Regions from separate parts of the Acuticoccus kandeliae genome, predicted to be linked through region 2. Evidence: predicted binding sites of a transcription regulator. Region 2 holds the regulator's gene; the other holds the start of a gene.
The links. The regulator HrcA, encoded in region 2, represses chaperone genes, less so after heat shock. The targets are predictions, from matches to a motif close to GTTAGCACTCNCNNNNNGNGAGTGCTAAC.
Positions count from the first base shown of each region.

Region 1 (3,408 bases), on a different contig from region 2:
CGCTGTGATTTAGAGGAGAAGGCGATCCGGCCTCAAGCCCGATTGCCTTTTTGCTACTCCTGCGGCCCCCAGCGCGGGGCCGAAACGAAATGAGCCGCGCACAAGGCGCGGCTCACTCCAATCCGATGGGAGAGGTCGGATGGACTTAGAAGTCCATGCCGCCCATGCCGCCCATGCCGCCACCCGGCATCGCGGGAGCCGAGTCCTTCTTCGGCGCCTCGGCAACCATGGCCTCGGTCGTCACGAGAAGGGAAGCGATCGACGCGGCGTCCTGGAGGGCGTGACGCACGACCTTGGTCGGGTCGATGATGCCCTTCTGGATCATGTCGCCATATTCCTCGTTCTGCGCGTCGAAGCCGAAGTCGGCCGTCGCGTTCTCGAGGATCTTACCGACCACGATCGAGCCTTCGACACCGGCGTTCTCAACGATCTGACGAACCGGAGCCTCGAGCGCGCGCAGGACGGTCTTGATGCCGGCCTGGACGTCAGCGTTGTCGGAGGAGAGCTTGGAGACGGCCGCCTTGGCGCGGAGCAGAGCCACACCGCCGCCCGGGACGATGCCCTCTTCCACCGCAGCGCGGGTGGCGTTGAGCGCGTCGTCGACGCGGTCCTTCTTCTCCTTCACTTCGACTTCCGTCGCGCCGCCGACGCGGATCACCGCGACGCCGCCAGCGAGCTTCGCCAGACGCTCCTGGAGCTTCTCGCGATCGTAGTCGGAGGTGGTCTCTTCGATCTGCTGCTTGATCTGAGCGACGCGGCCCTTGATGTCCTCGGCTTCACCGGCGCCGTCGACGATCGTGGTCTCGTCCTTGTTGATCGTGACCTTCTTGGCGCGGCCAAGCATGTCGATCGACACGGACTCGAGCTTGATGCCGAGGTCTTCGGAGATGACCTGGCCGGCGGTCAGGATCGCGATGTCCTGCAGCATGGCCTTGCGGCGGTCGCCGAAGCCCGGCGCCTTCACGGCCGCGACCTTCAGGCCACCGCGGAGCTTGTTGACGACGAGCGTGGCCAGAGCCTCGCCTTCGACGTCCTCGGCGATGATGAGGAGCGGACGGCTGGACTGAACGACAGCCTCGAGGATCGGAAGCATCGCCTGGAGGTTGGAGAGCTTCTTCTCGAAGATGAGAATGTAGGGATCGTCGAGCTCGACGGTCATCTTCTCGGCGTTCGTCACGAAGTACGGCGAGATGTAGCCGCGATCGAACTGCATGCCCTCGACGACTTCGAGTTCGGTCTCGAGCGACTTGGCCTCTTCGACGGTGATGACACCCTCGTTGCCGACCTTCTGCATGGCGTCGGCGATCATCTGGCCGACTTCCTTGTCGCCGTTGGCGGAGATGGTGCCAACCTGCGCGACCTCATCGGAGGTCGAGATCTTGCGCGAACGGGCGGTCAGATCCTTGATGGCCTCGATCACGGCGAGGTCGATGCCGCGCTTCAGGTCCATCGGGTTCATGCCGGCGGCAACCGCCTTGGCGCCTTCGCGGACGATCGCCTGGGCGAGAACGGTCGCGGAGGTCGTGCCGTCACCGGCGAGATCGTTGGTCTTCGAGGCGACCTCGCGGACCATCTGGGCGCCCATGTTCTCGAACTTGTCCTCAAGCTCGATTTCCTTGGCCACCGTCACACCGTCCTTCGTGATGCGCGGAGCACCGAAGGACTTCTCGATCACGACGTTGCGACCCTTCGGGCCGAGCGTCACCTTGACGGCGTTGGCGAGGATGTCGACACCGCGGAGCATCTTGTCGCGCGCGTCAGACGAAAACTTGACTTCTTTGGCTGCCATCGTTGGCTCCTAAAACTAAGCTTTTTCGGGTACGTGCGCGAAACTTACGCGGCCGTCGCGGGGACGCCTTCGACCACGCCCATGATGTCGCTCTCCTTCATGATGAGGAGGTCTTCACCATCGAGCTTGACTTCGGTGCCGGACCACTTGCCGAAAAGGACGCGGTCGCCAGCCTTGACGTCGAGCGGCGTGACCTGGCCCTGCTCATTGCGGGCGCCCGGACCGACGGCGACAACTTCGCCTTCCTGCGGCTTTTCCTTGGCGGTGTCGGGAATGATGATGCCGCCCTTGGTCTTCTCTTCGGACTCAATGCGGCGCACGACGACGCGGTCGTGCAACGGACGGAATTTCATGTCTGTCCTCGTAAGGTCATCGTCGATCTGAGCCTGCTAGCACTCGCAAGTGGGGAGTGCTAACGGTTGAGGCGGAGATAGGCGGGTCGGTTTTGAGTGTCAACGGCACCGGCCGGAACTTTCCGTCGATTTCGCCGTTAGAGGGCCCGCCTCTGACGCCCCGTAGATAGGCGTAGCGGTCCCCGTTGGCGGACGACCGAATGCCGCACGGGAGGGGCGACCCGCCGCGCCGCCAGCGATACGGCGCGTTTTGGCGCACGCCCCGTCGAAAACGAGCGGCGCCCGGCCGACGACCTAACAGACTTTTCGCGCCGGCGCGATGCCTCGTTCGCGCTGTTCAATTCTTGCCGCCGTCGTCGACGCGCTTGGCACGCGCATATACGAAGCATATACGGTCCATACGCATTGTATGGAGGCCCGGATGGGCATTGTGAGCATCGACGACGATCTGCACGACCAGTTGCGCCGCGCGAGCAAGGTGTCCTGCCGCTCGATCAACGCGCAGGCCGCCTACTGGATCAAGGTCGGGATGCTGTGCGAGACCAACCCCTCGCTGAGCTTCGCCGAGATCATCGCGCGCGAGTTCAGCGACGCCGGCGTTGCCGCGCGCCCGCTCGCCGCCAACGAGGCATGACGAAGACGCCGCAGGAGCTGGCGCTGATGGCGCAGTCCGGCCGCCTGCTCGGATCCGTCTTCGGCCTTCTCGACGAGACCCCGCTCGTCGGCCTGTCGACGCTCGCCGTCAACGACATGGTCGAGCGCTTCATCGTCGACGACTTGAAGGCCCGTCCCGCCAGCAAGGGCCAGTACGGTTACGCGTTCGCGCTGAATTCCTCGGTGAACGACGTCGTGTGCCACGGCATCCCGTCCGAGACGGCCGTGCTGCGGGACGGGGACATCGTCAATTTCGACATCACGCTGGAGAAGGACGGCTACATCGCCGATTCCAGCAAGACCTACCTCGTCGGCAATGTGCAGCCCGCCGCGGCGCGTCTCGTCAACGTGACCTATGAGGCGCTGTGGATGGGGATCCGCGCGGTTCGTCCTGGCGCCCGGCTCGGCGATATCGGATGGGCGATCGAGCGCCACGCCAAGCGCAACGGCTATTCGGTGGTGCGCGAATATTGCGGCCACGGCATCGGGCGCGAGATGCACGAGGAGCCGCAGATCGTCCATTTCGGGCGGCCGGGCACGGGGATGCGGCTGCGCGAAGGGATGGTCTTCACCATCGAGCCGATGCTCAACCGCGGCCGGCGGAACGTGCGC
Region 1 is NZ_QBBV01000001.1:1,324,256-1,327,663, forward strand. Features, by position in the region: gene groL (chaperonin GroEL) at 146-1,789, opposite strand; gene groES (co-chaperone GroES) at 1,834-2,142, opposite strand; gene DBV35_RS06090 (ParD-like family protein) at 2,564-2,776, shown strand; gene map (type I methionyl aminopeptidase) at 2,773-3,408, shown strand, end outside.
Region 1: the regulator HrcA is predicted to act here: its motif matches at 2,178-2,206, upstream of groES (co-chaperone GroES).

Region 2 (3,408 bases):
GCGATAACGTGTCGGACAAAAAGGCCATGGCTTGGTCCGTTCGGTGCTGGAGCGACGGGCGGAAGGACCAGGACGACCTGGCAGAACCGCTCTTTTTTCGCCGCCCTTATCGGAGCATCTCCTCCGGCCTGCAAGGCGACATTCTGATTAAATTACGCGTCGTGTCGCCGAGCGTCTTTTCGATCGGTCCGCGCGCCATCCGTGGGCGCTGCCGTCGCGTTCACTGGAGCGCCGAGCGGGGCCGCCAAGCCGGGGCCCCGCCGCGCGTGCGGGCATCAGCCCTTAGAACGGAATGCCGTAGCCGAGGGTGCCCTGATAGCCATCGAGGATCGGCAGACGCGAGGGATTGTAGGTCGCCTCGTTCTCGATCTTCTGCAGGCTCGGCACCGGGACGCCGCCGAACGCCGCCAGCGGCGAAAGGTCGACCGCGCGGCCGGCAAACATCGCCACGCCCGGAAGGTTCCGGCCGTAGGGACCCACATAACCCTGGCCGCCGGCGCCGTCTCCATAGGGGCGAACGGTGATCCGTGGAACCTCTTGCGCGAACGCGGTCCCCATGGATCCCGCGATCAGGGCGATCGCCAAAAGATGCTTCATCATCAATGTCTCCCCGGCGGATCATCCGCCTCGTGTGGCGCGCGTCGCCTGTGCCGATCGATACGCCACGTACACGACTCCGCAATCGATTGGACCGCAATACCTTATCCCAATCAGATGCGTTTTGCGAAATAAACTCGCAAGCCTGCTCGTAGGTTGCTTTATTTCATAAGCTTGCTGACAACCTGAGCGGTATAATCGACCGCCGGGATGATCTTCGCGTAGTTGAGCCGGGTCGGCCCGATGATCCCGAGGACGCCAACCGTGCGTTGCTGATTGTCCCGATAGGGTGAGATGATCAGCGACGAGCCGGACAGCGAGAAGAGCTTGTTCTCCGAGCCGATGAAGATCCGCACGCCCTCGCCTTCCTCGGTGAGGGAGAGGAGCTGCATCAGGTCGCGCTTGGTCTCGAGGTCGTCGAGAAGCTGGCGCACGCGCTCGACATCGCTGCGCACTTCCAGGTTCTGCAGCAGATTGCCGCGCCCGTGGACGATCAGCGTCCCCGGCCCCTTGTTCGACGCCTCGCTCCAGGTCGCGATGCCCTGTTCGACGAGCTTCTGTGTCAGCGAATCGAGCGCGGCGCGCGCGTCGACGGCGAGCTGCTCGATGATCGAGTGCGCCTCGCCGACCGTGCGGCCGCGGATGTGCGCGTTCAGATAGTTCGACGCCTCCTGCAACGCGGACTGCGGCAGGCCGGCCGGCAGATTGACGATGCGGTTCTCGACCGACCCGTCCTCGCCCACGAGCACCACGATCGCCTTGCCCGGATCGAGGGAGACGAACTCGATGTGCTTGAGGCGCAGGTCCGCCGTGTTGGTGAGGACGACGCCCGCCCCGCTCGACAGGCCCGACAGCACCATCGACGCCTTCGTCAGCGCCGCGTCCACCGCGTCAGACCCGCTGCCGGAGACCTGCTGGTCGATGCCGACCCGTTCGTCCGGCGTCAGCTCGCCGACCGTCAGCAGCGCGTCCACGAAGAAGCGCAGCCCGCGATCGGTCGGAAGACGCCCCGCCGAGACGTGCGGCGCGTAGATCAGGCCGAGCTGCTCAAGGTCGCTCATCACGTTGCGGACGGAGGCGGGCGAGAGCTTGTGCGGCAACGCACGCGAAATCGACCGCGAACCGATGGGCTCGCCGCTCGCAAGATAGGCTTCCACGATCTGACGAAAAATGTCCTGCGAGCGCTCGTCGAGCTCGATGGCATCCATCGTCGCGTCCACCAAGTGCATAGTCGTCCCTTAACCTCCTAAAAGGTGGGTCCCTCCGGGCCTATCGTCCCGGCATTTAATATGCCAACGGTCTTTCCCGAACGGGAGGAGAATTCGACATGAGACACGACGGCCGATCAGGCGATGAAATGCGGGCCGTCAGCCTGGAGCGCGGCGTCTCGAAATATGCCGAGGGCTCCTGCCTCGTGAAATTCGGGAACACCCATGTCCTGTGCACCGCCTCGCTCGAAGAGCGGGTGCCGCCCTGGCTGCGCGGCGGCGGTGCCGGATGGGTCACGGCTGAATATGGGATGCTTCCGCGCGCCACCAAGGAGCGCATGCGCCGCGAGGCGTCGGCCGGCAAGCAGTCGGGCCGCACGCAGGAGATCCAGCGCCTCATCGGCCGCTCGCTGCGCGCCATCGTCGACCGCGAGGCGCTCGGCGAGCGGCAGATCAGCGTCGATTGCGACGTGATCCAGGCGGACGGCGGGACACGTACGGCGGCCATCACGGGGGCGTGGGTCGCGTTGTCGGACTGCATCACGCATATGAAGAACGCCGGGATGATCATGGGCAATCCGCTCACCGATCACGTTGCGGCGATCTCGTGCGGGATCGTCGAGGGCCGCCCGGTGCTCGACCTCGACTATGCCGAGGATTCGTCGGCCCACACCGACGCGAACTTCGTGATGACCGGGGCCGGCACCATCGTGGAGGTCCAGGGCACGGCCGAGGGCGTCCCGTTCACGCGCGACGAGCTGAACGCGCTCCTCGACCTCGCCTCGGCGGGGATTGCGCAGCTCGTCGAACTTCAGAAAATGACGGTGGCATGACGAAGGACCGCCTCGGAATCAGCGACCGCCTCATCCTGGCGACCCACAATGAGGGCAAGCTGCGCGAATTCCGCGAGCTTCTCGCCCCGATGGGCATCACCGTGATGAGCGCGGCCGATTGCGGCCTGCCGGAGCCCGAGGAGACGGAGACGACCTTCGCCGGCAACGCCGAGCTGAAGGCCGTGGCGGCGATGAGCGCGACGGGCCTGCCCGCCCTCGCCGACGATTCGGGCGTGACGGTCGAGGCGCTGAACGGCGACCCCGGCGTCTATTCGGCCCGCTGGGCCGGCGAGCCGCGCGATTTCGGCATGGCGATGGGCCTCGTCCTCGACAAGCTCGCGACGGCGGACGCCACCACCGATGAGGCGCGCGGCGCGGCGTTCGTCGCCGTCCTCGCCCTCGCGCGGCCCGGCGCGGAGACGCTCCTTTTCGAAGGCCGTTGCGACGGGCACATCACCGATGCACCGCGCGGCGGTCTCGGTTTCGGCTATGATCCCATATTCGTCCCGCAGGACGGAGATGGACGGACCTTCGGCGAGATGAGCTCGGAGGAGAAGCACGGCGGCGAAAGGCCCCTCTCGCACAGAGCGCGGGCGGTCGCCCTGTTCAAGGCCGCACTGGAAGGAGGAGGCGCCCGCTGATCGACGATCGGGAGTGCAGGACGCACACAAGGCGGACGCGTGACAGTCACCGCCGGACCACGTGCGGGGAGGGGCCATGCTGACGCTGCTTGACGACGCCATCGCAACGCGCGCCGACGACGAAGGCGG
Region 2 is NZ_QBBV01000006.1:144,320-147,727, forward strand. Features, by position in the region: gene DBV35_RS28630 (pyridoxal phosphate-dependent aminotransferase) at 1-28, opposite strand, end outside; gene DBV35_RS28635 (hypothetical protein) at 283-597, opposite strand; gene hrcA (heat-inducible transcriptional repressor HrcA) at 759-1,805, opposite strand; gene rph (ribonuclease PH) at 1,925-2,638, shown strand; gene rdgB (RdgB/HAM1 family non-canonical purine NTP pyrophosphatase) at 2,635-3,279, shown strand; gene hemW (radical SAM family heme chaperone HemW) at 3,356-3,408, shown strand, end outside.